2 regions of the Lysobacter sp. CA199 genome follow, and region 2 is predicted to be linked to the other one. Evidence: riboswitches for the same ligand, from Rfam matches in the RefSeq annotation. Region 2 holds a riboswitch; the other holds the start of a gene.
What was found. A riboswitch is a leader RNA that binds a small molecule or an ion and turns the genes downstream of it on or off. The one in region 2 is predicted to bind glycine.
Positions count from the first base shown of each region.

Region 1: linked by a shared signal. The riboswitch ahead of ACTOWJ_RS08795 (trimeric intracellular cation channel family protein) and the one ahead of gcvP (aminomethyl-transferring glycine dehydrogenase) in region 2 are both predicted to bind glycine.

Region 1 is NZ_JBQJIL010000004.1:320,972-336,269, reverse strand. It holds gene ACTOWJ_RS08835 (hybrid sensor histidine kinase/response regulator) at 1-763, shown strand, start outside; gene ACTOWJ_RS08830 (hypothetical protein) at 821-1,174, shown strand; gene ACTOWJ_RS08825 (hypothetical protein) at 1,249-1,473, opposite strand; gene ACTOWJ_RS08820 (response regulator) at 1,484-2,152, opposite strand; gene ACTOWJ_RS08815 (endonuclease domain-containing protein) at 2,317-2,706, shown strand; gene acs (acetate--CoA ligase) at 2,967-4,919, opposite strand; gene ACTOWJ_RS08805 (DcaP family trimeric outer membrane transporter) at 5,198-6,607, shown strand; gene ACTOWJ_RS08800 (MFS transporter) at 6,950-8,614, shown strand; gene ACTOWJ_RS08795 (trimeric intracellular cation channel family protein) at 8,976-9,581, opposite strand; glycine riboswitch at 9,745-9,852, opposite strand; gene ACTOWJ_RS08790 (RNA polymerase sigma factor) at 10,059-10,628, shown strand; gene ACTOWJ_RS08785 (hypothetical protein) at 10,625-11,128, shown strand; gene ACTOWJ_RS08780 (ABC transporter ATP-binding protein) at 11,433-12,176, opposite strand; gene ACTOWJ_RS08775 (hypothetical protein) at 12,173-13,168, opposite strand; gene ACTOWJ_RS08770 (kanamycin nucleotidyltransferase C-terminal domain-containing protein) at 13,360-14,178, opposite strand; gene ACTOWJ_RS08765 (hypothetical protein) at 14,315-14,668, opposite strand; gene ACTOWJ_RS08760 (hypothetical protein) at 14,803-14,976, opposite strand; gene ACTOWJ_RS08755 (hypothetical protein) at 15,051-15,221, opposite strand.
Region 2 is NZ_JBQJIL010000001.1:425,891-441,188, reverse strand. It holds gene ACTOWJ_RS02090 (TonB-dependent receptor) at 1-1,282, opposite strand, end outside; gene ACTOWJ_RS02085 (dipeptidase) at 1,333-2,493, opposite strand; gene ACTOWJ_RS02080 (dipeptide epimerase) at 2,510-3,586, opposite strand; gene ACTOWJ_RS02075 (hypothetical protein) at 4,327-5,178, shown strand; gene ACTOWJ_RS02070 (hypothetical protein) at 5,175-5,471, opposite strand; gene ACTOWJ_RS02065 (hypothetical protein) at 5,674-6,057, opposite strand; gene ACTOWJ_RS02060 (LytR/AlgR family response regulator transcription factor) at 6,280-7,077, opposite strand; gene ACTOWJ_RS02055 (sensor histidine kinase) at 7,070-8,329, opposite strand; gene ACTOWJ_RS02050 (diguanylate cyclase domain-containing protein) at 8,523-9,542, opposite strand; gene ACTOWJ_RS02045 (hypothetical protein) at 10,024-10,725, shown strand; gene gcvP (aminomethyl-transferring glycine dehydrogenase) at 10,829-13,687, opposite strand; glycine riboswitch at 13,893-13,990, opposite strand; gene ACTOWJ_RS02035 (VOC family protein) at 14,262-14,717, shown strand; gene ACTOWJ_RS02030 (multidrug effflux MFS transporter) at 14,717-15,298, shown strand, end outside.

The DNA.
Region 1 (15,298 bases), on a different contig from region 2:
CCGCCTGCTGCGCCGCGCGCTGCAGAACTTCCTCGCCAACGCGTTGCGCTACACCCGCGAAGGCGGCGTGCTGATGGCCGCGCGCGCGCGGCCGTACGAGGGCCGGGTCGAACTGCAGGTGTGGGACACCGGCCCGGGCATTCCCGAGCACCATCTGGAACAGATCTTCGACGAGTTCCGCCGCTTCGACCAACCCGGCGCCGGCGGCGAGCGCGGCCTCGGCCTGGGCTTGTCGATCTGTCAGCGCATCGCCCGCACCCTGGATCATCCGTTGCGGGTGCGTTCGCAGATCGGCTACGGCAGCGTGTTCTCGATCTCGGTGCCGTGCGGACAACCGCTGCGCGCGGCCGCGCCGCAGGAATCGGCGCATCCCACCCTGGGCGATTCGCTGGCCGGGCTGCGCGTGCTGTGCATCGACAACGATCGCGAGATTCTCGACGGCATGCGCGCGCTTCTGGACCGCTGGGGCGCGAACGCGCTGTTGGCGGCGACGGTCGACGATGCGCTGGCGTTGCTCGATCAAAATCCCGACGTGGCCTTGGTCGATTACCACCTGCACGACCGGCTCGACGGACTGGCCACGATCGAGGCGCTGCGCGAACGCCTCGGCGCGCCGCTGCCGGCCGCGCTGCTGACCGGCGACGGCAGCGACGCGCTCAAGCACGCCGCGCGCGAACGCGGCTGCCGGGTGCTGACCAAGCCGATCAAGCCCGCTTCGCTGCGCGCCTTCCTCGCCGCACAGCGGCCGACCGCGCGGGTCTGACGGCATGCGTTTGCGCTTGAACGGCCCCGCTACTCGATCAAGGACGCTGCGACCGCGATGGCCTCGACCGCGTTACTGATCGGCCTCGCCGCCGTGGCGCTGGGCGGTGCATTGATCGCGATGATTCGTTCGCGCTCGCGGCGTCACGATGCGTCCTTGGCGCCGCCGCCGTTCGAAGCCGATCCGCCCTGGCACGAAGTGCTGGATGTCGCCCGCGACGCCGACCGCGAAAGCATCGACGCCGCCCATCAGGCCCGCCGTGCCGAACACGCGCCCGAACGAATCGCGCGGCAAGGAGCCAAGGCGCGCCAGCAGACGCAGCTGCGGGTCATGCAGATCGACCGCGCGTATGCCGCGGCGATGCGGGAGTTGGGTTTAGGCCGCGATCGATCCGATCCGGACGATCGTTGACCATGGTCCGGGCGCCGGCATCGGAATAGCGCCGGCGCAAGCGAAAGCCACACGACAGCCGAATCCTGAAGCCCTCAAGCCTCCTGCCAACTCACCGACACTTCGCCGCCGGACCGCTGGATACAGCACTCGAACGAGAATCCGCCCGGATCGAGCGCGCCGGACGTCTCGAACACACCCGGCCGGATTTGCTGCTCCCGGTGCTTGCCGCGCCGATAGGCCGCCTCGATGCGCCGCGCATCCGCGGCGGTCAGGCCGGCCCACATCGGTTCGCGGTGCTGCAGCGGTGCGCCAGCCATGGCGGCGCGATCAATCCACCTCTTCCGGCGGCGGCACGATCGCTCCCGGATCCAGCGCCAGGCGCCCGGCGATCAGCACCGCCTGGGTGCGGTTGTTGGCGCCCAGCTTGCGCAGGATCGCGGTCACGTGCGCTTTCACCGTCGCCTCGGATACGCCGAGTTCGTAGCCGATCTGCTTGTTGAGCAGGCCGGCGCCGAGCATCTGCAGCACCCGGAACTGCTGCGGGGTGAGATCGCGCAGGCGCTGCGCGGCGTCGTGTTCTTCCGCATTGGCGGCCGGGGCGGCGAGCGCCGCGGCCGGCGCCCAGCGGTCGCCGTCGAGCACGCGGATCAACGCTTCGCCCAAGGTGGCGGCGTCGGCGGATTTGGGAATGAAGCCGACCGCGCCGTGATCGAGCGCGCGGCGCATCGTCGCCGGCTCCTCGCGCGCGGACACCACCACGATGGGCAGTTGCGGGTGCAGCGCGCGCAAGTGCACCAACGCGCTGAAGCCTTGTGCGCCGGGCATGTTGAGATCGAGCAGCAGCAGGTCGGCGTCGGATTCGGCCTCGACCAGGGCGTACAGCGCGTCGACGCTGTCAGCCTCGCGCAGCGCCGCATCGGGCAGCACTCGCGCGACCGCGCCGCGCAAGGCTTCGCGGAACAGCGGGTGGTCGTCGGCGATCAGCAAAGTAGGCATGGGGCGGGCCTGTTGGGCGATGCGACTCGGCGGTCACGTTCGGCGCCGGCACGAGCCGGTCCGACGGTGGGCGATGCACCGACGAGTCAGAAGAGCCTGATCTTACGTCCGCAGGGGGCGAAGTCCGCTATTGGACGATGGGTGAAGGTGGGTGAAATGCGGGGATGCGGCCGTATGAACGAGTTCTCAAAAATCCTTCCCGACGCTTGCGCCGCGGACTCAGCGCAGCCGAGGCGCGACTGTGGTTCCTGGTACCTCGCCAGCAGGTACTGGGAGTGCCGTTTTATCGGCAAAAGCCTTTGCTGGGTTACATCGTGGACTTCTATGCGCCAGCGGCGGGGTTGGTGATCGAGGTGGACGGAGCGCAGCATTTGACCCAATCCGGCCGGATCGCCGACTCGCGACGCACGTCGGATCTGGAACGGTTGGGGCTGGTGGTGATCCGCTTCGACAACTTGCAGGTGTTGAACGAAACGGTGGCGGTGATGGAAGAGATTTATCGGGTGGTGCGCGGGCGGCTGGAGGAAAAGGCCGGAGCTGAGAGCAAAAGCTGAATCCCCCCTGGCCCCCCTTTTTCAAAGGGGGGAACAGCAGGAGCAGGAGCAGAGCTTCCAGAGCTTCCAGAGCTTCCAGAGCTTCCAGAGCTTCCAGAGCTTCCAGAGCTTCCAGAGCTTCAGTGCAGCCAACACCCCTAAGCGATATCCCACAACCCCATTCCCCACCTACCGGGTTCCCCCCTTTGAAAAAGGGGGGCCAGGGGGGATTTGCTGTTGCTGTTACTGATGTTGCTGCGGCCATTCCAACCGCGGAAACCTCACTTCCCAAGCCGCTCGTTCACCAGACTCTCCACCACCGACGGGTCGGCCAAGGTGCTGGTATCGCCCAACTGGTCCGGCGCGTTCTCGGCGATCTTGCGCAGAATGCGTCGCATGATCTTGCCCGAACGCGTCTTCGGCAGCCCTGGCGCCCATTGCAGATGGTCGGGCGTGGCGATCGGACCGATTTCCTTGCGCACCCAGGCCACCAGTTCCTTGCGCAACTCGTCGCTCTGCGCTTCGCCGGCGATCAGGGTGACGTAGGCGTAGATGCCCTGCCCCTTGAGCTCGTGCGGGAAGCCGACCACCGCCGCTTCGGCGACCTTGGGATGGGAGACCAGCGCGCTCTCGACCTCGGCCGTGCCGATGCGGTGACCGCTGACGTTGATGACGTCGTCGACGCGGCCGGTGATCCAGTAATACCCGTCGGCGTCGCGGCGGCAGCCGTCGCCGGTGAAGTAATTGCCGGGATAGGTCTTGAAATAGGTTTCGATGAAACGCGGGTGATCGCCGTAGACCGTGCGCATCTGGCCCGGCCAGGAATCGGTCAGCACCAGATTGCCTTCGGCCTCGCCTTCGAGCACGCCGCCGTTGGCGTCGACCAGCGCCGGCTGCACGCCGAAGAAGGGCTTGGTCGCCGAACCGGGCTTGAGATCGATCGCGCCGGCCAGCGGGGTGATCATGATGCCGCCGGTTTCGGTCTGCCACCAGGTGTCGACGATCGGGCAACGCGAATCGCCGACCACCTCGTAATACCAGCGCCAGGCTTCGGGATTGATCGGCTCGCCGACCGTGCCGAGCAGGCGCAGCGAGGCGCGCGAGGTCTTCTTGACCGGTTCGTCGCCATCGCGCATCAACGCGCGGATCGCGGTCGGCGCGGTGTAGAAGATCGTGACCTGGTGTTTGTCGATCACGTTCCAGAAGCGCGACACGTCCGGATAGTTGGGCACGCCCTCGAACACCAGCGCGGTGGCGCCGTTGGCGAGCGGGCCGTAGACGATGTAGCTGTGGCCGGTGACCCAACCCACGTCGGCGGTGCACCAGTAGACATCGTCCTCGCGCAGATCGAACACCGCTTCGTGGGTGAACGCGGCGTAGGTCAGATACCCGCCGGTGGTGTGCAGCACGCCCTTGGGCTTGCCGGTGCTGCCGGAGGTGTAGAGGATGAACAACGGGTCTTCCGCGTTCATGCGTTCGGGTTCGCAGGTGTCGGGCTGGCCCTCGACCACCGCGTCGTACCAGCGGTCGCGCGGCATCTGCATGTCGACCGGGGCACCGGTGTGGCGCACCACCAGCACGGTTTCGACCGAGTGGGTGCCCGGCAGCTTCAGCGCTGCGTCGACGTTGGCCTTGAGCGGGATCTTCTTGCCGCCACGCAGGCCTTCGTCGGAGGTGATGACCAGTTTGCTGGCGCAGTCGGCGATGCGGTCGGCGATCGAATTGGGCGCGAACCCGCCGAACACCACCGAATGGATCGCGCCCACCCGCGCGCAGGCCAGCATCGCCACCACCGCCTCGGGAATCATCGGCAGGTAAATCGTGATGCGATCGCCTTTCTTGACGCCCAGGTTGCGCAGCGCATTGGCCAAGCGGCATACCCGCGCATGCAGTTCGCGGTAGCTGACCGGCTCGGCCGGCAGGTTCGGATTGTCGTGCTCGAACAGCAGCGCGGTCTTGTCGCCGCGCGTGGCCAAGTGCCGGTCCAGGCAGTTGACGCTGGCGTTGAGCTCGCCGTCCTCGTACCACTTGATGCGGAAATCGCTCAGGTCGTAGCTGACGTTCTTGATCTTGGTCGGCGCCTTGTACCACTCCAGCCGCTGCGCGATGCGCCCCCAGAAGCCGTCGGGATCGCTCACCGATTCGGCGTACTGACGCTCATAGTCGGCGCGCGCATACCGGGACTTGGCGGCGAACGCCTCGTCGATGGGATAGACGCTGGCGGGATGGCTCATGAATGGCTCCGGGAAGGCCGTGATCAGGAATTGGGGGATTCGGGAGGCGATGCAAGGCGGTAACAATAGCGCCTGTCCGGCGGATCCCGAATCCCCGATCGCGGCCCTTCAGTGTGCCGCAACGCAACAAGCGCGGTGGACCCGGGTATTTAGACCTTGGTCGTAAGCCGCGCAGACAGGTCGCCCTTTTCGACCAATGGCGAATGGTGAGATACCGGCACCGGCGCGCAGGCTGGCTGCGGCCGCACCGTTCGGGCGGCGTTCCTTGGGAGGGAATCATGACTTGCTCTAGCGTGCTCACACGCAGCGCCGCACCGCGCGCGACGATCCGCCGGCGACCGCTGGCCTCGGCCCTGCTGGTCGCCTTGCTGCTGCCCGGTATGGCCTTGGCCCAGACCGCGAAAGAAAAAGAACTCGAAGCGCGCGTCGCCGACCTCGAGCGCATGGTCCAGCAACTGGTATCGCAACAGCAGCAAGTCCAGACCCAGGTCACCGAGGTCAAGGCCGCGCAAGCCGCCGCGCCCGCAGTAGCGGCCACGCCGGTCAAGAATCCGATCCAGTCCACCACCATCAGCACCGCCGGCAATCCGGGCACGCGTTTCAGCTACGGCGGTTTCATCAAGCTCGACAGCGCGGTCACCTCGACCAACGACGGCGATATCGCCGACGGCTCGGTCGGCCGGCTGTTCTACGTGCCCAAGGCCATCCCGGTCGGCGGCGGCAACGCGAAAGAAGGCAGTGCCGACACCGACATGGGCGCGAACTTCTCGCGCTTCTGGTTTGCCGCCGACACCGACCTGGAAAGCGGCGACAAGCTCAAGGGCTATCTGGAATTCGATCTGTTCGGCGGCGGCTCGACCGCCTTCACTGGCAACGAGATCGCCACCAACACCTATGCGCTGACCCTGCGCCACGCCTACGTGACCTGGAACAAGTGGCTGGCCGGTCAGACCTGGTCGAACTTCCAGGACGCCAACGCGCTGCCGGACACGGTCGACTTCCTCGGCCCGACCGAAGGCACGGTGTTCGTCCGCCAGGCGCAGTTGCGTTACACCAGCGGGCCGTGGTCGTTCTCGATCGAAAACCCGGAAACCGTCTACACCCCGTTCCGCGGCAACATGGCGCAGGTGGCAGGCGACGACGGCGCGGTGCCCGACGTGACCGCGCGCTACACCGCCAAGGGCGACTGGGGTCACTTCAGCGTCGGCGCGCTGGCGCGTCAGCTCAAGTACCAGACCGGACGCATCAACGATTCCAACACCGGCTACGGCATCAGTGTGTCGGGCAAGTGGAACCTCGGCGCCCGCGACGATCTGCGCTACATGGTCACCACCGGCAGCGGCATCGGCCGCTACATCGGCCTGGCGCTCAACAACGACGCGGTGCTCGACGGCGCCGGCGATCTGGAGAACATCGACCTGATCTCCGGCTTCGTCGGCTGGCGCCATGTGTTCAGCCCGAAGCTGCGCGGCAACCTGTTCTACTCGCGCGCCGAATACGACAACAAGACCGCGCTCACCGGCCTTGGCATCACCAAGTCGGCGCAGTCCGCGCACGTCAACCTGATCTACACCCCGATTCCGAAGCTCGACATCGGCGCGGAATACATCTGGGGCCAGCGCGAGATCGAAAGCGGCGACAAGGGCGAGTTGAATCGTTTGCAGACGCATGTGAAGTACAGCTTCTGATTTTTCGATGACGCATACGGTCGCGAGTCTCCCTCCCACCGTCATTCCCGCGAAAGCGGGAATCCAGTGACTTCAAACGTTCTCGCACGAAAGGCACTGGATTCCCGCTTTCGCGGGAATGACGGCGGGAGGGTTCAGTGACGGCCTGGAGGGTTCGCGGCAAAGCGTTCCAATCCCTGATCTCCGCTTCGCCGGAATTACCGACTGGACGTTTTGCGATCGAATCATCAATCGCCCTGCCACCGCACCATTCTTCTTTCTTTGAAATCCGCACCAGCAGTCGATTAGAAACAAACCCGGCGGGCCTTAGACCGCTCCTTCCCACTGTTCGGGGGAACAGACATGTCCAGCACTGCAGCCAACGCGACGCCGTCCACCGCGTCGCTTACCAAAGGCCATAAAAAGGTCATCTTCGCCTCAAGCCTGGGCACCGTGTTCGAGTGGTACGACTTCTATCTGTACGGCTCGCTCGCGGTCATCATCGGCAAGCAGTTCTTCGGCGGCTTGAACGAGACCAGCCAGTTCATCTTCGCCCTGCTCGCCTTCGCCGCCGGTTTCGCGGTGCGGCCGTTCGGCGCGCTGGTGTTCGGACGTCTGGGCGACATGATCGGGCGCAAGTACACCTTCCTGGTCACCATCGTCATCATGGGCCTGGCGACCTTCCTGGTCGGCATCCTGCCCAGTTACGAAACCCTGGGCATCGCCGCGCCGATCATCCTGATCACGCTGCGTTTGCTGCAGGGCCTGGCGCTGGGCGGCGAGTACGGCGGCGCGGCGACCTACGTCGCCGAGCACGCGCCCAACGGCAAGCGCGGCCTGTACACCAGCTTCATCCAGACCACCGCGACCCTGGGTCTGTTCATGTCGCTGCTGGTGATCTGGGCCTGCCGCAACTTCCTGGGCAAGGACGATTTCGAATCCTGGGGCTGGCGCATTCCGTTCTGGGTGTCGGTGCTGCTGCTCGGCGTGTCGGTGTGGATCCGCCTGCAGTTGGCCGAATCGCCGCTGTTCCAGCAGATGAAGGCCGAGGGCAAGACCTCCAAGGCGCCGATCACCGAGAGCTTCTTCTCCAGCAACGGCAAGATCGCCCTGCTCGCCCTGCTCGGCGCGACCGCGGGCCAGGCGGTGGTGTGGTACGGCGGACAGTTCTATTCGCTGTTCTTCCTGACCAAGACCTTGGGCATGGATCCCAACCAGGCCGACATCCTGATCGCGATCGCCTTGGCCCTGGCCACCGGCGGTTTCATCCTGTTCGGCTGGCTGTCGGACAAGATCGGCCGCAAGAAGATCGTCCTGGCCGGTTGCCTGATCGCGGTGTTCACCTACTTCCCGGTGTTCAAGGCGCTCACCCATAACGTCAATCCGGCGTTGGAAGCCGCGGTCGCCGCATCGCCGGTCACCGTGACCGCCGATCCGGAACGTTGCGCGTTCCAGTTCGACCCGGTCGGCAAGGCGACCTTCAAGCAGTCGTGCGACATCATCAAGTCGGCGCTGGCGAAGAAGGGCATTCCCTACGTCAACGCACCCGGCGCGGCCGGCAGCGTGGCCACCGTCAGCATCGGCGGTGCCAGCCTGACCAGCTTCGAAGGCGAAGCGCTCGACAGCGCCACGTTCAAGACCCAGTCCGAGGCGTTCGGCAAGCAGCTCACCGAGGCATTGAAGACCGCCAGCTACCCGGCCAAGGCCGATCCGGCGCAGATCAACAAGCCGATGGTAATCGCGCTGCTGACCTTCCTGGTGCTGCTGGTGACCATGGTCTACGGCCCGATCGCCGCCTGGCTGGTCGAACTGTTCCCGACCCGCATCCGCTACACCTCGATGTCGCTGCCCTACCACATCGGCAATGGCTGGTTCGGCGGCTTCCTGCCGTTCACCGCGTTCGCCATCGTCGCCGCGACCGGCAACATCTACAGCGGCCTGTGGTATCCGATCATCGTCGCCTCGATGACGGTGGTGATCGGCGCGCTGTTCCTGCCGGAAACCAAGGATCGCGATATCACCTTGTAAGGCTTCGATCCGCTCCACGTCTTACGCGACGCCGGCCTTGCGCCGGCGTCGTCGTTTCCGCTTCGCCGCCTTCGCCGCTGATCTAGAATCCGCCGATGGAATCGCTGCCACCCTGCTGACGCGGGTCCGCGCCTGCGCCGTGTGCGCCGCGCATCTGCCGCACGGCCCGCGGCCGGTACTGCGGACCCGCTGCAAACTGACCGAAGAGCCTCGGACCTGTCGATCTTCCTACAAAAGCCCGAAGTCTTTTGTGGGAGGGCCTTCAGGCCCGACTGCCGCATCCGCCGCGGACTGACCGAAGAGCGCCGGACCTGAAACGCTTCCTGCAAAGAACTCCGTCGCGACGCATCGAAGCGGTCATTCACTGATAGACGAACTTCGGCATCTCCCACTCGTAGCGAATCGCCAGCAAGCGCAGTGCGAAGCCCGCACCCAGGCAGATCAGCACCGCGGTGTTTTCGGCCACGCCCAGATACAGCAGCGCCAGATACGCCACGCCGGTCAACAGCGAAATCACCGCATACAACTCGCGCTGGAACACCAGCGGAATCTCGTTGCACAGCACATCGCGCAGCACGCCGCCGAAGGCGCCGGTGAGCATGCCGGCGATCACCACGATCGCCGGCTGATGCCCGCCTTCGCGCGCGACCGCGCAGCCGATCAGGGTGAAGGCGATCAGGCCCAGCGCATCCAGCCACAGGAAAGTACGGCGCAGATAGTGCAGCTTCTTGGCCAGGAAGGTCGCCGCGATCGCCGCGCCGATGGTGTAGCCCAGATACTCGGGATGGCGCACCCAACCCAGCGGGTAATGGCCGAGCACGATATCGCGCAACGAACCGCCGCCCAGCGCGGTCACGCTGGCGATGATGACCACGCCGAACAGATCCATGCGCCGGCGGCCGGCGGACAACGCGCCGGTCATGGCTTCGGCGCTGATGGCGATGAGGTAGATGATTTGCAGTAGCACGGCGAGAGACTCCGTCGGATCCAGGCGGGAAACCGCGGCGACGGCAGCGAAGACGGACGGCGAAGGCGGCGAAGGCCATCGCGGGCGAGCGTACCCGCGGCACGGGCCGCGCGTCGCGCGTCGCGCGAATGCGCTGTCGTCTCCGAGGCCTGAGCCGCGGCGCCGCTCCCGCTGTCCTTTTACCTGAGAGTTTGGGCGGCCCGACGCTCGCGCCGGCGACCGCTTGCCCCTTCGGTGGGCCGCATGGCGGCCTCTCTCCAGATCGGCGATGTCGTTGCAGTGTTCCGGCCTGACGGCCGAGCCTGAGCGATTATGGGAGCCTGCGCCTTCGGCGGGCAGCGGCCATGGGCCGGCGCCACTCTTCTGCGAACGGGCGCATGGTAGCAGTTGCCGGAGCCGCCGGCCCGCCGCCGCGGGTGGCGCGAACCTTTTCCGCCGGATCGCGACTACAGGATCGAACCCCATCGGAATCGCGCTTTGAATCAGCCCGCTGCCGCCGCCGACCACGACGATCCCCGCTACGACGAGTGGCTGGCGGTGCGCTGCCAACTCGGCGAGCGCGAGGCGTTCGACGCGCTGGTCCGGCGCTGGCACGGACCGATCCGCGGCTATGCGCGGCGCTTGTGCGGCGAGGACGAACTCGCCGACGAGATCGCCCAGGACACCTGGTTGCGGGTGCTGCGCGGCATGCCCGGATTGCGCGATGCCGCGCGCTTGCGCGCCTGGCTGTTCGGCATCGCCCGGCGCGCGGCGATGGACCGCTTGCGTGGGCGTTACGCCGAACCCGCGCACGAGCACGAACTCGATTCCATCTCCGGAGAAGACCCCGCGCCGGAGCAGACGATGGACCTGGAGCTGCTGCAACGCGGGTTGCACCGGTTGCCTGCGATGGAGCGCGAAGTACTGAGCCTGCACTACCTGCAGGGCCTGGCCCTGGACGAGATCGCGCAAGTGCTGGAGCGGCCGCTGGGCACGGTCAAATCGCGGCTGCACCGCGCGCGCGGACGGCTGCGCCATCAATTCGACACCGAGGGAAGCTCGCGATGAACACTGATGCCCCGGCGCACACCGACGCAGCATTGCCGCCGGCCCTGCGCGAACTGCTCGAACGCGAACTCAGTCCCGCCGCGCGCGGCGCCCATGTCGGCCTGTTGCTGCTCGCCGCCGCGGCCAGCGCCGCATTGGCTGCGTTGTGGCTGACCGAACCGGCGCTGGCCGCGCGCACCCAGGCGGGGTTCGCGTTGTTGCTGGCGATCAATCTGTCGTGGTGCGTCTATGCGCTGTGGGCGCTGCGCCACCGGCGCGTGCTGTACGCGCGCCACCGCCTGATCGCCGCGCGCATGGCCTCCGCGTTCTGCGCGCTCTACAGCCTGGGCGCGTTCGCTCTGGCGATGCTGGGCGGCCTGAGCGCGGGCTGGTTCGCCGGCCTGATCGGCCTGGGCATGACCGGCGTGGCCGCAGCCTTGCAACTGCGCGCACGACGTCATTACGCCGGATTGCAACAACGGCGCGCGGAGCTCGAACGCGCTTTCGGCCCATCGCCCTGAGCTGGACCGACGCCACCGGCCGTAGGAGCGGCGCAAGCCGCGACCGCGACATCTGGCTTGCGACGCAAACAGCCAGTCCGCGTTCGCGGCTTGCGCCGCTCCTACCGTCGGACTTCGATCATCGCGGCAGCCTGGGGGCCGTCACTGCGGATCGGCGCGAATCGCATCGAATTCATCGCCCCGTCGTTCGCGGATTAATGCCACCCCTGTAGGAGCGGCGCAAGCCGCGACCGCGACATCGCAGATTCGACGTAAGCCACGGTTCGCGTTCGCGGCTTGCGCCGCTCCTACCGTCGGACTTCGGTCAAAGCGACGACTCGGGATCGGCCAACGCCTCGACCATCGACTGCTCCAACGATCGCCGCGGATCGGCGCGGATCGCGTCGAGTTCGTCGGCCCGCCACTGGCGACGCAGGCGGCCGTCCATCAGCAGCACGGCGCGGGTGATGAATCGTTCGGCCACGTCGAGCGAATGGGTCGCCAACAGCACGGTGGTGCCGCGTTCGCGCGCGAGCTGTTGCAGGTGGCGCTTGAGCGCGTAGGCGCTGAGCGGATCCAGACCGTTGAGCGGCTCGTCCAGCACCAGCAGCGGCGGCTCGCCGAGCAGGCCCAGCGCGATCGCCAGTTTCTGTCGCGTGCCCAGCGAGTATTGGCCGATTCGGCGATCCAGCATCGGCATCAACGACAAGGTGTCCGCCAATGCCAGAGTGGCCGCGGGAATTTCGCTCAGGCCGCGCGCGCCGGCGAACAGGCGCAGACACTCGCGGCCGCTGAGCAGCGGCGGCAGGCGCGCCGGATCGACCGCGAATCCGAGCAAACGCTTGGCCGGCAACGGCGCGCGCACGATGTCGTGGCCGCCGATCAACACCCGCCCGCCGCCGGGCCGCTGAATGCCGGCCAGGCAATGCAGCAAGGTGGTCTTGCCCGAACCGTTGGGGCCGATCAACGCGGCGAATTCGCCGGCCGGCAGCCCCAGATCGATGCCGTGCAGCACGGCGTGCTCGTCGTAGCGATGCTGCAGTTGTTGCAGTTCGAGAACGAAGTTCATCGCGGCGCCGATCGGTGGAGGAAGCGCAGCGCGGACAGCGCCGGCAGGCACAGCACGGTCAGAATCGCCAGCAACACCGGCGCGGCGCGCCAGCTCAGCGACAACAGCGCGCTGCCGGCGGCAGCGAACGCCGTCGTGCAGGCGAACGCGAACGCCGGATAGCGCCAGGCCGCGCGCGCCAGCGCATGCGGCTCGCGCGGCGCGCTGGTCAGCAAGCTCTCCGCATCGACGGTCGCGGCGGCGCAGGACTGCACCACCAGGCTGAACCAGGCCAGCGCGATCGCGATCAGCAACACGCCCGCGCCGCTGGCCGCGGCGGTGGAACTGGGCAGGGCCAGCAGCACCGCGCCGATCATCCAGGCGTGGCCGCCGCGGCGCCAGCGCAGCAGGGCTTCGCGGCGTTGCCAATCGCTCAGATGCGGCAGCCGCGCGTCGTCGAGCCAACGCAGGCCGAACAACGGCTGGCGCGCGCCTTCGCGGGTGCGCCGCGCCGGATGACGGCGATGGCGCAAGGCCGAGATCAGTCCCAGCCCGGTGCCCACCGCCACGCCCGTCTCCACGATCGCGCAGGCGCCGCGCCAGACCTCGCCGCCGCCGCCGAACGCGGCCAACACCAGCGCCACGATCGCCATCGCCGCCAGGCCGGCGACCAGCGCCAGCAAGATCAGCGTGCGCGTGGCGCGCGCCGGCTCGATCGGCGCGGCCGCCCACCAGCCATGGCGCAGCGTGTCGTCGAGCGCGATCAAGCGCCCGCGCGCCAGCGCATAGGCGAAGGCGATCGCAAGCAGACCGAACGGCAGCGGCAATTGCGCGATCAACCGCGGCAGCGCCGCCGGCAAGGCCGCGGTCTCCTCGCTCCACAGCCGCAAGCCGACCGGCACGGCGATGCACGAAGCCAGCGCCAACGCGCGCAACCGCCATCCACGCCAATCGCCGCCGCGCACGACGGCAAGACGGGCTTCGTATAGCCACGGATGGAGCAACATCGGCATGAGCGGGCTCGGAGGAAGACGGTCACTACGCGCAACGCGGCCGGCCGCGGAAACCGGACCGCGCCGCCGGTCCCACCATCGTTATCGTCGCAAACCCGGGAATCCAGTGCCTTTTGGTACGGTTGCCTTTGCCGATGGGCGCCTGTGAAAGCGGGCACCGGAGTCGCTGCCGAACCTGCGGCAGCCGAATCTCAGCGCTGTCCCGCCACGCAGCGCAGCAGCAGCGCCGGATCCAGCGCGACTTCGCCGGCCCAGGCCTGCAGGCCTGCCCAGACCCGCTCCACCGCCGCGGTCGCCGCCATTTCGTCGCTCAGATCGCCGTGCGCGACGAGCTTGAACAGCGCCGCCGAGCCGTCCGGCGCGGGCAGGTCGGCGGCTTCATCGAACATCGTGCCGGCCGATACGAACACATGGCGTTCGGCCAGGCCGACCAGGCAAGCCAGATACCGGGCGAACTCGCCGACCAGCAAGGCCAAGGGTTTGCGCGCATAACGATTGCGCAGCTTGCCGAGCAATTCGTACAACTCGCCGACCACCACCTCGGCCATCGCCCGATCCACTTGCGCATCGTCGGGATGCGCGGCCAGCGAGCGCAGCGTTTCGACCAAGGTGCCGTGGTCCGGCGCGATCCACAGCGCGCGCGCATGCACGAACTGGCCGTGACTGACCGCCCAGTGCTCGTCGACCTCGCGCGCCAACGCTTCCACCGCGGTGCGCGACATCAGATTGACCTCGGCCTTGCCGCGGCCGTGCACCCACTCCAGGGACAGATCGAAGTCCTCGCCGAAGGCGCCGTCGTCGAGCACCGCCCACAGTTCGATGTCCGAATACGGGCCGTCGGTGTCGCGCGCGGTCGAGCCGTACAAGGCCACCGCGAGCAGGCGCTCGCCGTGACGTTGGCGCAATTGTTCGACCACCTCGTCGACGAGTTCGCGGCGTTGTTCGCCGGTGATCGATTGCGGGCCTGCGAACAGACTGTCCAGCTCGCCCTGAGGCAGTGCGTATTCCATAGCCGGCTAGTAGACACCCGGCGCGCGGATGCGGCAATTGCGCGATCCAGGCATTGCGACGTGCGGCGGAGAATCGGTTGGTGCTGGGCTTGTCATCGGCGTGTCGCACGCCGTCGCCGAAGCCGCGTGCGCGGCATTACTGCGGCGGCGAGGCCAGTTCGCGCGCGTCGAGCCAACCGTCGTGGTTGCGATCCTGCTTGCGAAAACGCTCGGCCAAGGTCTGCCGGTGCTGCTCCCGAGTCAATGCCGCGCTCGCGCCGCGCCCACGGGCCGGCTGTTCCTGCGCGTCGAGCACGCCGTCGCGGTTGGCGTCCATCGCATCGAAGGCGTAGCTCAACCAATCCTGGTACTCGCCCAGCGCGATCTTGCCGTCGCCGTCGGTGTCCATGCGCGAGAGATAGTCGCCGGTGGACGTCACCGCCTGCGCGGCCGCGATCGCGGGGCACGACAGGCAAAGGCAGAACGCGAACGCAATCGGTACCTGGCGCATGGCGGATCGGCGGCGGGGGATGGCGCAGCCTGACGCGGCGGCGACGCGCGGGCAAGAGGCTTTATCCGAACCCGGTCGCGACCCTCGCGCCGAAATGCCGCGCGGCCCGAGCGGGCCGCGCGGCGGTACTGCGATCAGCGGTCGTCCACGCAGCACGCCAGACGGCTACCGCCGAACTGACAGCCGGCCTTGGGCGCGCAGCCCTCGGCGTATTGGCGATCGGCCTGGGCCGCGCCGAAGCCCAGGCCCGCGGCGAACAGCGCGAGGAACAACAGTTGCTTGATACGGCGATGGGACTGCGACTTCATCGTGAGCTCTCCTTGGATCGACGATGACCGGCCTTGCACCGGCCGTGTTCCTTACAGGTCGCTTGCCCGGGCACTCACTCCGGTACGCAGCAGAACACCCAGCCGCCGCCGAAGTCGCAGCCCGGCCAGGGCTGGCACGCGACGCCGGCGCCGTTGTCGGCGTGGGCGATACCGAAGCCGGCCGCGGCGGCGAACACCGCGGCGAAAACCATTGCGTTGTAACGCTTCATCCTGAACATCTTCATCGCAATCTCCTTGATGTGCGAAAACCGGCGAGCGCCGCGATGCGCGGACGCATCGCCGGGTGGCGGGTTGCGTCGGG
Region 2 (15,298 bases):
ACGGATTCAGGCCCGCGATCGGCACGCCGGCGAAGGACTCGGCGCTGGCTTGCTGGTGATTGGCCGACTTTTCGCGGGTATAGAAAGCGCCGAGCATCCATTCCACCGGACCTTCGGATTTCGAAGCCAGGCGCAGTTCCTGGGTCCATTTCTTCAGGTCCAGGCTCAGCGGGAATTCCGATACGCCCTCCGGTTCGCCCAACAGCGGGAACAGCGGCCCGTAGACCTTGCTCAGATCGTTGACCTGCAGGGTCGAGGTCTTGGAGTAACTGGTGGCCGAGACGAAATCGGCCCATTGCACATCCCAGTTCAAGGTCGCGGCGAAGTAGTCGACCTGCTTCTCGAAGCGTTCGCGCACCGGCTTGCCGGTGACGTCCTCGCCGAAGGTCGGCCGGCGGCTTTGCGCATCGAGCAGGATGGTGCTGTTGTCGTCGGCGTCGACGGTCTGATGCAGCCCGGTCAGCTTCAGGCGCACCTTGTCGTTGGCTCGCCACAACAACGAGACGTGGCCGCTGCGCTGGCGGGTGTCGTTGATGTGCTTGCGTGAGTCGAGCGCGTTGTCGATCCATCCCGGGGTGTATTCGTTGGCGAAGGAGGCGCGCAAGGCCAACTCGCCCTCGATCAACGGCGCGTTGAGGCCGGCGCGCGCGTTCCAGCCGTTGTCGCCGGCGCCGCCGATGGCCGAGATTCCGGCGCCAACGCGGCCTTCGAAACCGTCCAGGTCGGGATCCTTGAGCACGTATTTGAGCAGTCCGCCCATCGCGCTGGCGCCGTACAGCGTGCCTTGCGGGCCGCGCAGCACTTCCACGCGCTGGAGGTCGTAGGGCAGAAGATCGAGCACGAACGCGCCGGAGCGGGCGAAGTTGCTGCTCGAACCCAGCGGCGTGTCGTCGATGTAGGTGCCGACCACCGCGCCGGGGCCGACGGTGGGAATGCCGCGCAGCGAGACCGCGGTCTGGCCGGGAGTGCCGCCGTCCTGGATGGTCATCGCCGGCAAGTAACCGTTCAAGTCCGACAACTGGGTGACGTGCTGGTTTTCCAGTTGTTGTTCGCCGACCACGCTGATCGAGGCGGGCACCTTGCGCTCGTTCTCGCTGCGTTTTTGCGCGGTCACGGTGACCGTTTCCAGCGTGGCCGAGGGCGCGGCGGTTTCGCGCGCGGGCCGGTCGGCTGCGGCCGCGTTCGCGTCCTGGGCGATGGCCGCGCAGTTCCACGCGCCCAGGCTCAGGCCTACGGCCCAGGCGAGCGCGTTGTGCGGGCGACGGAAGATGGCGTGCGGCATGGTGACCTCCCCGGGTAGCGGACTGCTGGACGGCGCGCGACCGACTGGGGTCAGCGCCAGACTTGGCCGAGCAAGCGGCGGAAATTTCCGCCGAGCACGGCTTCGATGTCGCCGTCGCCGTAGCCGCGGCGGATCAGGGCTTGGGTGAGTTCGAAGATCTTGGTCGGGCGGTCGAAACCTTCGATATCGATGCGTTCGCGGAAGCCGTAACTGGCCTTGTACGAGGCCTTGAGCGCCTTGAGCTGATCGGCCGGCAGTGCGTCGTAGCCGTACAGATCCGCGTCCGAGCCGATCCCCACGTGTTCGATGCCGACCAGCCTGGCGACGTGATCGATGTGATCGACCAAGCTGTCCAGCGTGGTGGGTTCCTTGGCGCCGACGAACATGCGCACGCCGGTGATGCCCATCACCCCGCCTTTGGCGGCGAGCTTGCGGATCGCCTCGTCGCTCTTGAGCCGCGGGTGATCGTTGAGCGCGCGGCAGTTGGAGTGAGTGATCGCGATCGGCCCCTTGGCCAGTTCGATCGCGTCCAGCGTGGTGCGTTCGCCGCAATGCGAGACATCGATCAGCATGCCGACCTTTTCCATCTCCGCGACGATCTCCACGCCGTAGTCGCTGAGTCCGCCGTCCTCGCGTTCGGTGCTGCCCGAGCCGATCACGGTCTGGCTGTTGTAGGTCAGCTGCGCGCAGCGCAGGCCCAGGCCGTGGAAGAATTTCACGTCTTCCTTGTGGCGGAAGTGTTCGGCGTTCTGCACGCCGGAGATCACCGCGATCTTGCCCTCGCGCTTGGCCCGGTCCAGATCGCCGGCCTGTCCGACCAGGGTGAACAGATCGCTGCGACGGGCGATGAAGCCGTGCCAACCGGCCAGATGCTCGGCCACGCGTTCGCGCGCGTCCGGCCCGCCCAGGCCCCAGGAGTTGTGGAAGACGTCGATGCCGCTGAGGCGGAAGTCGGCGACTTGTTGCTCGGTCAACGCGAAGGCATAGGCGTCTTCGCGCAGATCCAGGCGCAGCGGCGCGAGCATGTCGATGATCAGCGCGCGTTCGACGATGGCGCGCGCGCGGCTGGAAAATTTGCTCAGGTCGGCGGCGGCGCGCGGCCGGGCGTTCGCGGCGAGCGCATGCATCGGCAACGCCAGCGCGGCCGCGGCCGCGGCCGCGGCCGCTTGCAGCAATCGGCGGCGGCCGAGTCGGACGGAGGATGAGGTCATGATCGCGGGCCTGTGGTCAGCGGAGGGGAGCGGCGGAAACCGCGGCGGTGGTGCGGGCCGCACGGGCGGCATCGTCGTCGGCGTCGGCGATACCGCCGCCCCAGACATCGCCGGGGCAATGGATGAGGCCGTCGCGATAGACCACCGCGCGCAGGCGATCGCCGGCGAGGAAGGTCGGGCCGTCCAGATCGATCACGTCGCAGCGTTGGCCCAGCACGAAGGCGGGCGCGGCCGCCCAACTGGTGCCGAGCATGTTGCCGACCATCAGCTTCATGCCCAGCGCGCGCGCGCGGGCCACGATCAGCAGCGCTTCGGTGAGGCCGCCGCATTTGTCCAGCTTGAGGTTGAGCACATCGAAGCGGCCGTGGAGCGCCTCGACGTCGTCCAGCCCCTGCAGGCTTTCGTCGGCGGCGACGTCGATCGGGCAGTCCAGCCGATCCATGTCGGCTTCGCGTCCGCGCGCGAAGGGTTGTTCGAGCAGCATCACCCGGTGATCGGACAAGGCCGCGATCAGCGGTTCGATGCGGTCCAGGGTGTAGGCCTGATTGGCATCGACGGCGAGATCGACGTCCGGGCGCGCGCGGCGCGCGGCCGCGACGCGTTCGATGTCGGCTTCGACCTCGCCGTCGAGTTTGAGCTTGAGCAAGCGCGCCTGCGCATGGGCGCGCGCGCCGGCGGCGACGATGTCCGGATCGTCCGCGCCTAGGGTGAAAGCGGTGACGAGCGGGCGCGCGCGCGTCAGGCCGGCCAGTTCCCACACCGGACGGCGTTCGCGTTGCGATTGCAGTTCCCACAACGCGCAATCGATCGCGTTGCGCGCGCCGCCCGGCGGCAACAGGCCGCGCAGTTGCAGGCGATCGATGCCCGCTTCGATCGGCTCGCGGCACGATTCCAAGGTGGCGAGCATCGAGGTCGGTTCGTCGCCGAGGTAATACACACCGCAGGCTTCGCCGCGGCCGTAGTGACCGGGTTCGCTGAGGATCGCGGTCAGCGCCGGCATCGCTTCGAAACAGTAGCCGGCGATGCGGAAGGGCGCCTTCAGCGGCAACGGTTCGATCGCGAGCGACAACTGCAGTCGGGCGGGTCGGGTCATTGCGCTCTCGCCGGTGGAGAACCGGACGCCGCATCGTGCGGCGCGGGAGTTCTGGGTGGCCTTGCGGTGCGTCCGCGCTACCAGCCCCTGCGCGGTCGTCGATAAGCTTCAGGAAAGTGTCCGAAACATGTTTTCATAATCAGAAAATTAATTTTCATTAGAGTCAAGTTCGGCCAGCCGACGGCCATCCAGGACGGTGGAAAGGCGGAAAACGCCCACGATGTGATGCTGCACTGCAGCATGTTGGGCGCGCAGAGTGCGCGAATCGACACGGCCGCCCGGAGCTGGCGGCCAAGCGATCACGACCACGCCGACGGCGGCCGGCCCATTGCGGAGCCGCACTGGCGTATCGGCGAGGCCGGGAGTTCCACGCGTCGCTGCCCTGGTGCGGTAGGGCGTTTCCGCCGTTGCCGTTCGAGCCGGAATCCGATGAAGAATCGATCCCGCCAGTGTTGCGAAAATGGCCGGACACCGACGGCGGCGTCTGAATCGACCACGCCGCGCCGTAGCGCGGCTTTGCGGGAATTTCAGACAGGGGCGTATGCAAGACAACCCGACGACGGGCTCAGGCGATCGTCTCGAATGGACGAGCCGAACGACCGCTGCACCGGCTACGGATCGAGTTGCCGCGGTTGATGCCGCGGTACTCGGCGATGGACAATCTGTCGTTGTGGAAAGCGCTTATCAAGCGACTCTCCTCAAGCACGACGACGAATCCGGACTGGCGAACTGGTGAGCGCATGAGCGAGGCTTTGTCCCGGTTGCTGGATCGATTGGGCCAGGACCCGGATCTGGAACGATCGGAGCGCTTGCGCGATCGGATCCAGGCGCTGGACCGTCTGGAGCGTTTGGGCGATTACCTGCCCGATACGCCATCGAGCGAGCGATTGCGCGAACACCTCGCCGAAACGGCAACGCGCCTGGACGCCGCCAACGAGCGGCTGTATCGCGACCTGCGCGCGCAGATCCGCCTTGGCGATTTCAGCGGTGTGCGCGCATGGCTGTCGGCGGACGGCGCCGCCGCCGCGCAGGGCGAGGCCTACGACCATCTCGATGCCTTGCTCGGCGGCGTGCTGCAGTTGAGCGAACCCGACGGCGAGGTCGCGCCGCCGCGACCGGAGATGGTGTTCTACCAACCTACGCCGGCGCGCCATATCGTCGATCTGATCGGCCGGCTCGCGTTGAGACAAGCCGATGTGTTGATCGACCTGGGCTCCGGACTCGGCCATGTACCCTTGCTGGTCGGGCTGTGCACGCCCGCGCGCTGCATCGGCGTGGAACTGGAGCCGGCGTATGTGGCCAGCGCGCGGCGCAGCGCCGATGATCTGGGGTTGCGCAAGGTGAGTTTCGTACAAGGCGATGCGCGCGCCGCCGATCTGTCGCAAGCCACGGTGTTCTATCTGTACACGCCGTTTACCGGCGGCGTGATGGCGCAGATGCTCGAACGCATCCGCGCTCAGGCGCGCAGCCGCGATATCCGCGTGTGCAGCCTGGGACCGTGCACTCAGGTGTTGGCCAGGCAATCGTGGTTGCGCAGCGGCGAGACGGCGCTGCGCGGCGATCGGATCGCGGTGTTCCAGACGATCGCTTAAGCGCCTGCGTGCCAGGACGCGGCGGCATCATTCGCCGCGGCGCGGACGGGAGAGGCCAGCGCCGCTGCCATCAGCAGCGCGACTGCGATCCAGCAGCCGACCTCGCGCAGCGAACGTCGACGCCGTTTCAATCGCTCCGGGTCGCGTCCGGCCAGCTTGAGCCGGCACAGCAGATCGAGCCGGCTGCAATCGCGGCCCGGTGGGTGATCCAGGGTCTGCGCCGCGTCGGTCCGGTGGCCGTTGAGCATCCGGTCCGCGTCGTGCGCGTCGTAGTCGTTACGAAACAGCTCCATGTCGTTCTCCCGCCGTCCTGCCGGTCGGTCCTTGCATGACCTAGACAACGCGGGCGATTACAGGGGGCGGACATTGCAGAGATGAAACATTCGGGCCTGCGCGGCGGATGCTGAACGTCGGCACGCGGCCAGGGCGGCCAGCGCCGTCAGGCGAGGCCGGCCGTCCTGCCGCGAGATACGCGCGCGGCGGCCCACGGCGACATCACGCGGACGTGGGTTTGCAGTCCGGCCCCGTCGTCTGGTCCTTGTCGCTCACGCAGACGTCGAATCCCGGCGCGATGTCGATGATCTCGCGCGCGCCGCCGGCCTCCAGATCGAAGCGCTCGAACGGCCGGCCCACGCAGACGGTCCGCGATGCGGCCGCGGCGCTCGCCTTGGCGGCGCAGTCGGAGCGGAACAAGGCGTAGTGGCAATGGCCGCTGCGGCTGGCGCGGCATTCGAACTTGGCGATCTGTTCGCTGACCCGGACCCGGCTGTCGATGACGTCGACGCCATCGACGTTGGCGCGGTGAACGATCGTGGTCCCGCCTACGTCGCAACCGAGCAGGGCGCACAGGTAGTACAGCAGGGCCATCATGTTACGCATGTCCGACTCCTTGGTCTGCTTGAATGAGCTTGGTGCTGAGCCCGTCGCGCGCGATGGCCGCGACGACGCGCAGGCGATACCGGGCCTGGCCGCGCCGGGATGCGGCGCGGCTGAGCGTCGTGTTCGAGTTGTCGCGCCGGCTGTCGGCGTCGTGGAATCAGACGTGCCCGACAGCGCGGTTGTGACCCGATCGCGGCCGTCCCGCGGCCGGTGCCGGGACGGTTACATCGTCTTGAACAAGGCCATGAACGGCTGGCTGACGGTCAGCGTTTCGGGCCGGTTGCGCAGGCGTACCGTGCCCTTGCCGCTGTCGTCGCGGACGATGCCCGCGATGGCCTTGAGGTTGACGATGGTGGAACGGTGGATCTGCTTGAAGCGCGCGCCGTCGAGTACATCGAGCAATTCGCGGATCGGTTTGCGCAACAAGGCTTCGCCCTCGGCGGTGACGACCGTGGTGTATTTGTTGTCGGCGCGGAAGTAGGCGACGTCGTCGACCAGGATCAGCCGGGTTTCGCGCCCGGCGCTGGCGGTGATCCAGGTCAGCGCGGGTTTCTCCTCGCGCTTGGCCTGGCTCGCGGCCAGACGCTGAGCCAGATCGGTCAGCGCGTCGCGTTCGTCCTGGCCGGCGCTGCGCCGCGCTTGCAGTCGCTGCATGGTGATCGCCAGGCGCTCGGGAGTGACCGGCTTGAGCAGATAGTCGATCGCGCCATGTTCGAAGGCATCGATGGCGTGCTGGTCGTAAGCGGTCACGAACACGATCTGGGTATGCGGGCTGACCTCGGGAATCGCCGCCGCCAAGTCCAGGCCGGTCAGGCCGGGCATGCGGATATCGAGGAAGGCGACGTCGGGACGGTGTTCGGCCAGCGCTTCGAGTGCGTCGGCGCCGTCCTCGCATTCGGCGACGATGCGCAACTGCGGCCAGCCCGCCTGCAGCGCCTCGATCAAGGCCTGGCGCAGCAGCGTTTCGTCTTCGGCGACCAGGGCGGTCAACGCCGGCGCGATGGCGGGGGAATCAGACACGGGAACTCTCCGGGCTCGGCGGCGCCGGCACGACGATGGTGGCGGCGATGCCGTTGGGGAAGTTGGCGACGATGGATAACTGCGCGCGAGGGCCGTAGACCAGTTGCAAGCGCTCGCGCACGTTGCGCAGGCCGATGCCGGTGCCGGCATTCAAGGCATTGAAGCCCAGGCCGTCGTCGGCGACGGTGACGGCGACCGAATCTTGCTCGCGCCGCGCCAGGATCCACACCGTGCCGCCGCCGGGCTTGGGCTCCAGGCCGTGTTTGATCGCGTTCTCCACCAGGGTCTGCAGGATCATCGGCGGCAGCTCGATCCCGCGCAGGTCTTCGGGCACCTCCAGTTGCAAGGCCAGGCGCGTGCCCATGCGCAGCTTGAGGATCTCCAGATAAGCGCGCGAGCGGTCCAACTCATCGCCCAGCGTGGACAGCGCATCCTCGGTGCGCGGCAACGAGCGGCGCAGGAACTCGATCAGATGGCCGAGCATCTCGTCGGCGAGCGGCGGATCGTTGCGGGTGAGGTATTGCGCGCTGGCCAGGGTGTTGTAGAGAAAGTGCGGTTCGACCTGAGCGTGCAGCAGGCTCAGCTTGGCCACCGCCAGTTCCTTTTCGGTCGCGGTGCGCGCGGCGTCGGCGCGTTCGTTGCGGTGGCGTTCGGCGATGCGGCGGTTGATCGCGCGGACGATGCCCTCGGCGTTTTCCAGGTTGGCGCCGTGATCGACCCGGAACCAATCGCTCCAGGCGCCGGTTTCCGGCTCGCAGATCAGGGTGATGCGGCTGGTGTCGCCGTCGGGCGCGACGGTGGCGAGGATCTGATTGCGGGTCGCGCTCATCCACCAGTGGTGAAGATTGTTCGGCCCGAACGGGTTGGGGTTGCCGGCATCCGGATTGTCGAGCTTGGCGCGCACCTGCAGGCTGTCGCGCGCGCTCTCCACTTGCTGGGTGCGCGGCAGTTCGCGAATCGCCGCATCGAGCAGGTGGAAGGTTTCGTCCGCATCCAGCGGTACTTCGATCTGGCGCCGTTGGCGGTTGGCGATGGTGCTGGCGTCGACGCGTCCAGCGATCAGGCGCACTCGGCGCAGGTGGGCGAAGGCGGTGATGGCCACTACGATCGACACGATCGTCGCCACCATGAACAGCGCGCCGGTGTCCTGGTTGCGCACGACCGGAATCGCCGAGGCGATCAGGGCGAGCACGACGAACAGGCCGAACCATGCGGCGGCGAGGCGGGCGACGAAGAACAGGCTGCGGATCACGGGGCGTCCGATAGGGTGTCGGCGGATGAAGGCCAGAATAGAACGCCGCGGCCGAAGTGGAAGAGGGCGCGCGACGAAGCCGGGACCGGCGGCGACGAAACGGCGCCGGCGCGGAGCGAAGCCGGGCCGTGGGAGGCCCCGCGCCGGGGGCGACCGGTCCGGGGGTACGAAAGCGCGTTATCGGCGGGCGGGTTCAGCCGGCCGCGTCGGCCTTCTTCGAGCGCTTCATCCGGTACATCGCCTGATCGGCCTTCTCCAGCAACTCGGTCAATTCTTCGCCGTCGTCGGGATAGATCGCGCAGCCGATGCTCGCGTCGAGCGCGATCGGGCGCTGTTCGAACTCGAAGGCGAAGCGCAGCGACTGCGCCAGACGCGCGGCCTGCGCGGCGACGCCTTCGCGGTGTTCGATGCGCGGCAGGATCACCGCGAACTCGTCGCCGCCGACCCGCGCCACCGTGTCGCCGGCGCGCGCGAGCTGCTTCATGCGTTCGGCGAACTCGCGGATGGCCGCGTCGCCGGCGCGATGGCCGAGTTGATCGTTGACCGGCTTGAGCCCGTCCATATCGAGGTTGAGGATGCCGATGCGGCGCGATTCGCGATGCGCCTGGGCCAGGTTGTGGCGCAGGCGATCGTAGAACAGCGCGCGGTTGGGCAGGCCGGTCAAGGCATCGTGGGTGGCCTGATAGAACAACTCGTTGGTTTCGTACTTGGCCGCGTGGTACATGGCCGCGGCGATCAGGCCCGACATCAGGTCGAGCAAATGCAGATATTCGTCATCGAACGCCGACGGCTCGCGCGCCATCACCTTGAGCACGCCGACCACCGAGTCGTGATGCTTGAGCGGGACCACGATCATCGATCGCAGGCCGACCGCTCGGCAGGCTTGCAGATCGACCCGCGGATCGGTTTCCGAATCGTCGCAGCGCAGCGGCTGGCCGGCGGCGACGCAATGGCCCGACAGGCTGGCCTCGCGGCGCAGACGCATGCCCAGGCTGGATTCGGCGATGCCCGATGCGGCGCGATAGACCATGTCCTCGCCCTCGGCCAGCTCGACCACCGCGCCGACCGCGCCGGTGAGCTCTTGCGCGCGGTTGGCGACCAGGCCCATCACACCGCCCAGATCCAGGCCGAGCTTGGCGATCTCGGTCTGGGTCTGGATGACTTTCAGCAGACGCTCGGAGAACGCCTGCGTTTGCGGTTCCTGCAGGTTCATTGCGATCACCCCCCCGGCGATGGCGGGATTATATCGTCCACAACGCTCATGGCCTGCTGGTCTGGGGCCGCATTCAGGCGGGGTGGCGGACCGCGCCGCTCAGGCGGGCCAGTAGGCTTCGCAGGGTCGCGCGTGGATGGTGTTGTCGAAATGCCGGCACCGGTGCGCGCGCCTGCTCGATGGTCTCGGCATCGACCGATTAAGACTGTGCTCCAGGGTGCGGGTGACGTCTTGTCGGTGGCCGCGCACGGCGACTAAGCTGCGCGACGCGCATCACCACGCGATCGGCGGGCAGAGCGCCCACGGAGGGCTGGAGCATGTCGCCTGCTTCGACGGATCATTCCGCATTGGATATCGACCTGCCGTCGCACGTCACCCGATCGGGTGCGGCATGCGTTGATGCAGCGGGGCCTTCCCGAGGAAGACGCGGATCTGGCCTGGGACCGCACTCACGGCGGCAGCCAAAGATGACGGATATGCAATGAAGTTGTGGAAGAAAATAGCGATCGCCGTGGTGGCCCTTGCCGGCATCTCGTTTCTGGTGCCGGATTTCCAGGAAGAATCCTGGAGCCGCGATGAGGAGATCGTCGCGCTCAAGTTGAACCGGTCCGGCGACCGCTTGTTGTTGCGGACCCAGCGGTACGATTTCGAATTCGTTCTGCCTGCCAACCGCCTGAACGATCTGCCGCCGGTGGTGTCGCAGTCGCAGCCTCATACGACGGTGGATCTGAAAAGCATCGATCTGGGCGAGGTCCGCGTCGACTCCGCGGGCGCGGCGAGCGCGTCGCTGGCGGTCAATATCGGCGGCTATGATGTGACCGCTCCGAAAACCGAAAGCGTCCTGCCGCAGGAGGGGCGGCGCGCCTTGGCCGATCTCGGATTTATCCCATCGAACGGAATCGTCAGTGGCAACTTCGAGCCGTCGCTGTATATGGCCTGGCAGGCCGATCTGAAGGGTCGTCGGTATCCGGCGAACAGTCGCGGTGAATATCAGGGCGTTGACCTCACGCCGTGGCCGTGGGGTACGAACGCGACAATCGTCGACGTCATCGACGATGGGACGCTGGCGCGCAACCGCGTGCTCAACACCTTGCTGCGTCCTCTGACGACCGTGCGCAACGGGATCATCATGGTGGTGGGCGTGTTGCTTATACTCGTCACCGGCTTCAGACCTGGAGCCTGAGTCCGGTGCGGTGCACGGAACGCCGACCGGCTGACGAGGAAAAGAAAAAGGCCCCGCGAGTGCGGGGCCTTTTTTACAGCGGTCGCGAAGCGCGTCGCGAGGTTCAGGCCTCGACTTCTTCCCTGTATGCATCGATCGGAATGCAAGCGCACATCACGTTCTTGTCGCCATACACGTTGTCCACCCGCGACACCGGCGGCCAGTACTTCTGCAGCTTCAGCGAGGGCAGCGGGAAGGCGGCCAGTTCGCGCGGGTAGGCGTGGGTCCATTCGCTCGCGGTGACTTGCGTCGCGGTGTGCGGGGCGTGCTTCAAGGGATTGTCTTCGCGATCCAGGCGGCCGTCCTCGACCGCGCGGATTTCGTCGCGGATCTGGATCATCGCGTCGATGAAGCGGTCCAGTTCGTGCTGCGATTCGCTCTCGGTCGGTTCGACCATCAAGGTGCCGGCGACCGGGAAGCTCAGGGTCGGAGCGTGGAAGCCGAAGTCGATCAGGCGCTTGGCCACGTCCTCGGCGCTGATGCCGGTGGCGTCCTTGATCGGGCGCAGGTCGAGGATGCACTCGTGCGCGACCAGACCGTTGCGGCCGGTGTAGAGCGTTTCGTAATGCGATTCCAGACGCTTGGCGATGTAGTTGGCGTTGAGCAGGGCGACCTGGGTGGCCTTGCGCAGGCCCTGGGTGCCCATCAGGGTGATGTACATCCACGAGATCGGCAGGATGCTCGCCGAGCCGAAGCTCGCCGCGCTGACCATTCCGACCACGCCTTCGCCATCGACCGTCTTCGGCAGGAACGGCGCGAGGTGCGACTTGACCGCGCAGGGGCCGACGCCGGGGCCGCCGCCGCCGTGCGGGATGCAGAAGGTCTTGTGCAGGTTGAGGTGCGAGACGTCCGAGCCCCACTTGCCGGGCTTGGCCACGCCGACCAGGGCGTTCATGTTGGCGCCGTCGGTATACACCTGGCCGCCGTGCTTGTGGATGATCTCGCAGATCTCGACGACTTCTTCCTCGAACACGCCGTGCGTGGACGGGTAGGTCATCATGATTGCGGCCAGACGGTCGCTGTACTTCTCGGCATTGCGGCGGATGTCATCGACATCGACGTTGCCGTTGCTGTCGGTCTTGGTGACCACCACGGTCATGCCGCACATCTGCGCCGAGGCCGGGTTGGTGCCGTGCGCCGAATCCGGGATCAGGCAGATGTCGCGATGGCTTTCGCCGCGCGAGTGGTGATACGCGCGGATCGCCAGCAGGCCGGCGTACTCGCCCTGCGCGCCGGAGTTGGGCTGCAGGCTGACCGAGTCGTAGCCGGTGCACTCGACCAGCATCGCTTCGAGTTCGTCGATCAGCTGCTTGTAGCCGGTGGTCTGCACGGCCGGGGCGAGCGGATGGATGTTGCCGAACTCCGGCCAGGTGACCGGGATCATCTCGGCGGTGGCGTTGAGCTTCATCGTGCAGCTGCCCAGCGGGATCATGGTGCGATCCATCGCCAGATCCTTGTCGGCCAGCGAGCGCATGTAGCGCAGCAGCTCGTGTTCGCTGTGGTGGGTGTTGAACACCGGGTGCTGCAGGAACGAGGACTGACGCACCAGCGAAGCCGGAATCGCATCGGCGGTGGATTTATCCAGCGCATCGATATCGAGCGCGGCGCCGAACAGGCCGGCCAGCGCGATCAGGTCTTCTCGGTTGACGGTTTCGTCCAGGCTCAGGCCCAGGCGGCTCGCATCGATGGGACGCAGGTTGATGCCGGCCACGCTCGCCTTGGCGTGCAGCGCATCGGCATCGACGCCGCTGATGTGCAAGGTGTCGAAGAAACCGTCGGCGACGGTGACGCCGGCCTTGCGCAGCGCGGCGGCGAGGATCGCGGCTTGGCGGTGGACGCGGCGGGCGATGCGGGTCAGGCCGTCGGGGCCGTGGTAGACCGCGTACATGCTCGCCATCACCGCCAGCAGCACCTGCGCGGTGCAGATGTTGGAGGTGGCCTTCTCGCGGCGGATGTGCTGCTCGCGGGTCTGCAGGGTCAGGCGGTAAGCCGGCTTGCCGTCGGTGTCGACCGACACGCCGATCAGGCGGCCGGGCATCGAGCGCTTGTACGCATCGCGGCAGGCCATGAAGCCGGCGTGCGGGCCGCCGAAGCCGAACGGCACGCCGAAGCGCTGGGTGTTGCCGACCACGATGTCGGCGCCGAATTCGCCCGGCGCCTTGAGCAGGGTCAGCGCGAGCAGGTCGCTGGCGACCGCGACGATGCCGCCGCGCGCATGCACCGCGTCGGACACGGCCTGGTAGTCGTGCACGCCGCCGAAGGTGTCGGGGTATTGCAGCAGCGCGCCGTAGGCGTCGACCGTGGCCGCTTCGGCGTCGTCGCCGATTTGTAACTCGATCTCCAGCGGCTCGGCGCGGGTGCGCAGCACTTCCAGGGTCTGCGGGTGAATGTTCTTGGAGACGAAGAACACGTTCGACTTCGACTTGGCCGAACGCTTGGCCAGGGTCATCGCTTCGGCGGCGGCGGTGCCTTCGTCGAGCAAGGATGCGTTGGCGATCTCCATCCCGGTCAGGTCGGCGACCATGGTCTGGAAATTGATCAGCGCTTCCATGCGGCCCTGCGAAATCTCGGCCTGGTACGGCGTGTAGGCCGTGTACCACGCCGGGTTCTCCAGGATGTTGCGCAGGATGACGTTCGGGGTGTGGGTGCCGTAGTAACCGCGGCCGATGAAGCTGCGGAAGACTTTGTTCTGGGTGGCGATGGCGCGGATCTTGGCCAGCGCCTCGACTTCGCTGATCGCGGCCGGCAGGGCCAGCGGCTGGGTCGATTTGATCGAGCCCGGGACGATGGCGTTGGTCAGCGCTTCGAGTGAGTCGTAGCCGACCTTGCCCAGCATGTGGCCGATCTCGGCGTCGTTGGGGCCGATGTGGCGCTCGATGAAGGCGTCGTGGTGCTCGAGATCGCGCAGGGATACGTTGGTCATGGGCAGGGGGCGTCCTAAGGCGACGTGCGGTGCCGCACGCGAGGCGCCCCTCTGTCCTTTTGCCTGAGAGTTTAAAAGCGTGCTGCGGTCAGGCAGCTAGGGGAGGGGTTGGCCGCTGGGGCCGCTCCTGTCCGCGCTCGCTTCGTGCCCCTTCGGCGCCGGTTCCGCCCGATTTTGCCAGGACGGGCGGTCTCTCCAGAGTTTTGTACACGCGGCGGTATAGAGCCTGAGCGATTACGGGCGTTGCGCCTTCGGCAGCGGGCCGGGCCTTGGGACCGGGACCGCTTCTCCCACCGCGTGTTTCAAGGCGGCGATTATAGCCGTTTCGACCCGGTAAGGGCGGCGCCGGCTGAATCCGCGACCGCCCCCGCCCCTGTAGGAGCGGCGCGAGCCGCGACCGCGAAACCACGCATACGACGCGACCGGCCGCTCCGCGGTCGCGGCTCGCGCCGCTCCTACAGGGGCGGCCCAGGCTATAGCGCAGCGGGAGGACAGATCGAAACAAATCCGCCATCCATGCGGCGAACTGCACGGGAGTATGCTGTCGCCCCTGTTCATGCAAGGAGGTCCGGCCATGAGCGCGCGACCGTTCCAATTGCTGCAACTCGATCATGTGGTCCTGCGCGTGCGCGACATCGCGGCGATGATCGTTTTCTACTGCGAGGTGCTCGGCTGCACCGTCGAGCGGCGCCAGGACGCGATCGGTTTGGTGCAGCTGCGCGCCGGTCAGTCGCTGATCGACCTGGTCGACGTCGAAGGCAAGCTCGGCCGCAACGGCGGCGCTGCGCCGGGTTCGGAAGGCCACAACATGGACCACCTGTGCCTGCGCGCGGAACCGTTCGATCGCGAGGCCGTCGTCGCCCACTTGCAAGCCCACGGCGTGCGCCTGAGCGAGTTCGGTTCGCGCTACGGGGCTGAAGGCGAGGGCCCCTCGCAATATCTGTTCGATCCGGAAGGCAATCTCGTCGAGCTCAAAGGCCCGCCGGACTCGCCGCCGGTCGCCTCCCATTCCCCTCAAGCAGCGAGCTGATGAGCGATACCGCCGCAATCCCCGCGAAGAGTTCCTTGTCGTTGCGCCGGTTGGCCCTGTTGCTCGGCGGCCTGGCGATGTTCGGGCCGTTTTCCATCGACACCATCTTCCCGGCGTTTCCGGCGATGGGCGCCGAGCTCGGCGCGGACAAGCTGGAGATGCAGCAGACCATCAGCGTGTACCTGGTGGCGTATGCGCTGATGAGCGTGGTGCATGGGCCGCTGTCGGATGCGATCGGGCGGCGGCGGGTGATCATCGGTGGGTTGGCGGTGTTTACGTTGGCTTCGGTGGCTTGTGCGTTGTCCGAAGAACTGCCTACTTTGCTTTTCTTTCGCGCGGTACAAGGGCTGTCGGCGGGGGTTGGCCTGATCGTCGGGCGCGCGGTGATCCGCGACGTGCTGCACGGCGACGATGCGCAGCGGCTGATGAGCCAGGTGATGATGATCTTCGGCATCGCCCCGGCGATCGCGCCGATCATCGGCGGCTGGATCCTGGGCTGGGCGCACTGGCCGGCGATCTTCTGGTTCCTGGTCGGTTTCTCGGTGCTGTTGCTGGCCGCGGTGATCTTCATGCTGCCCGAA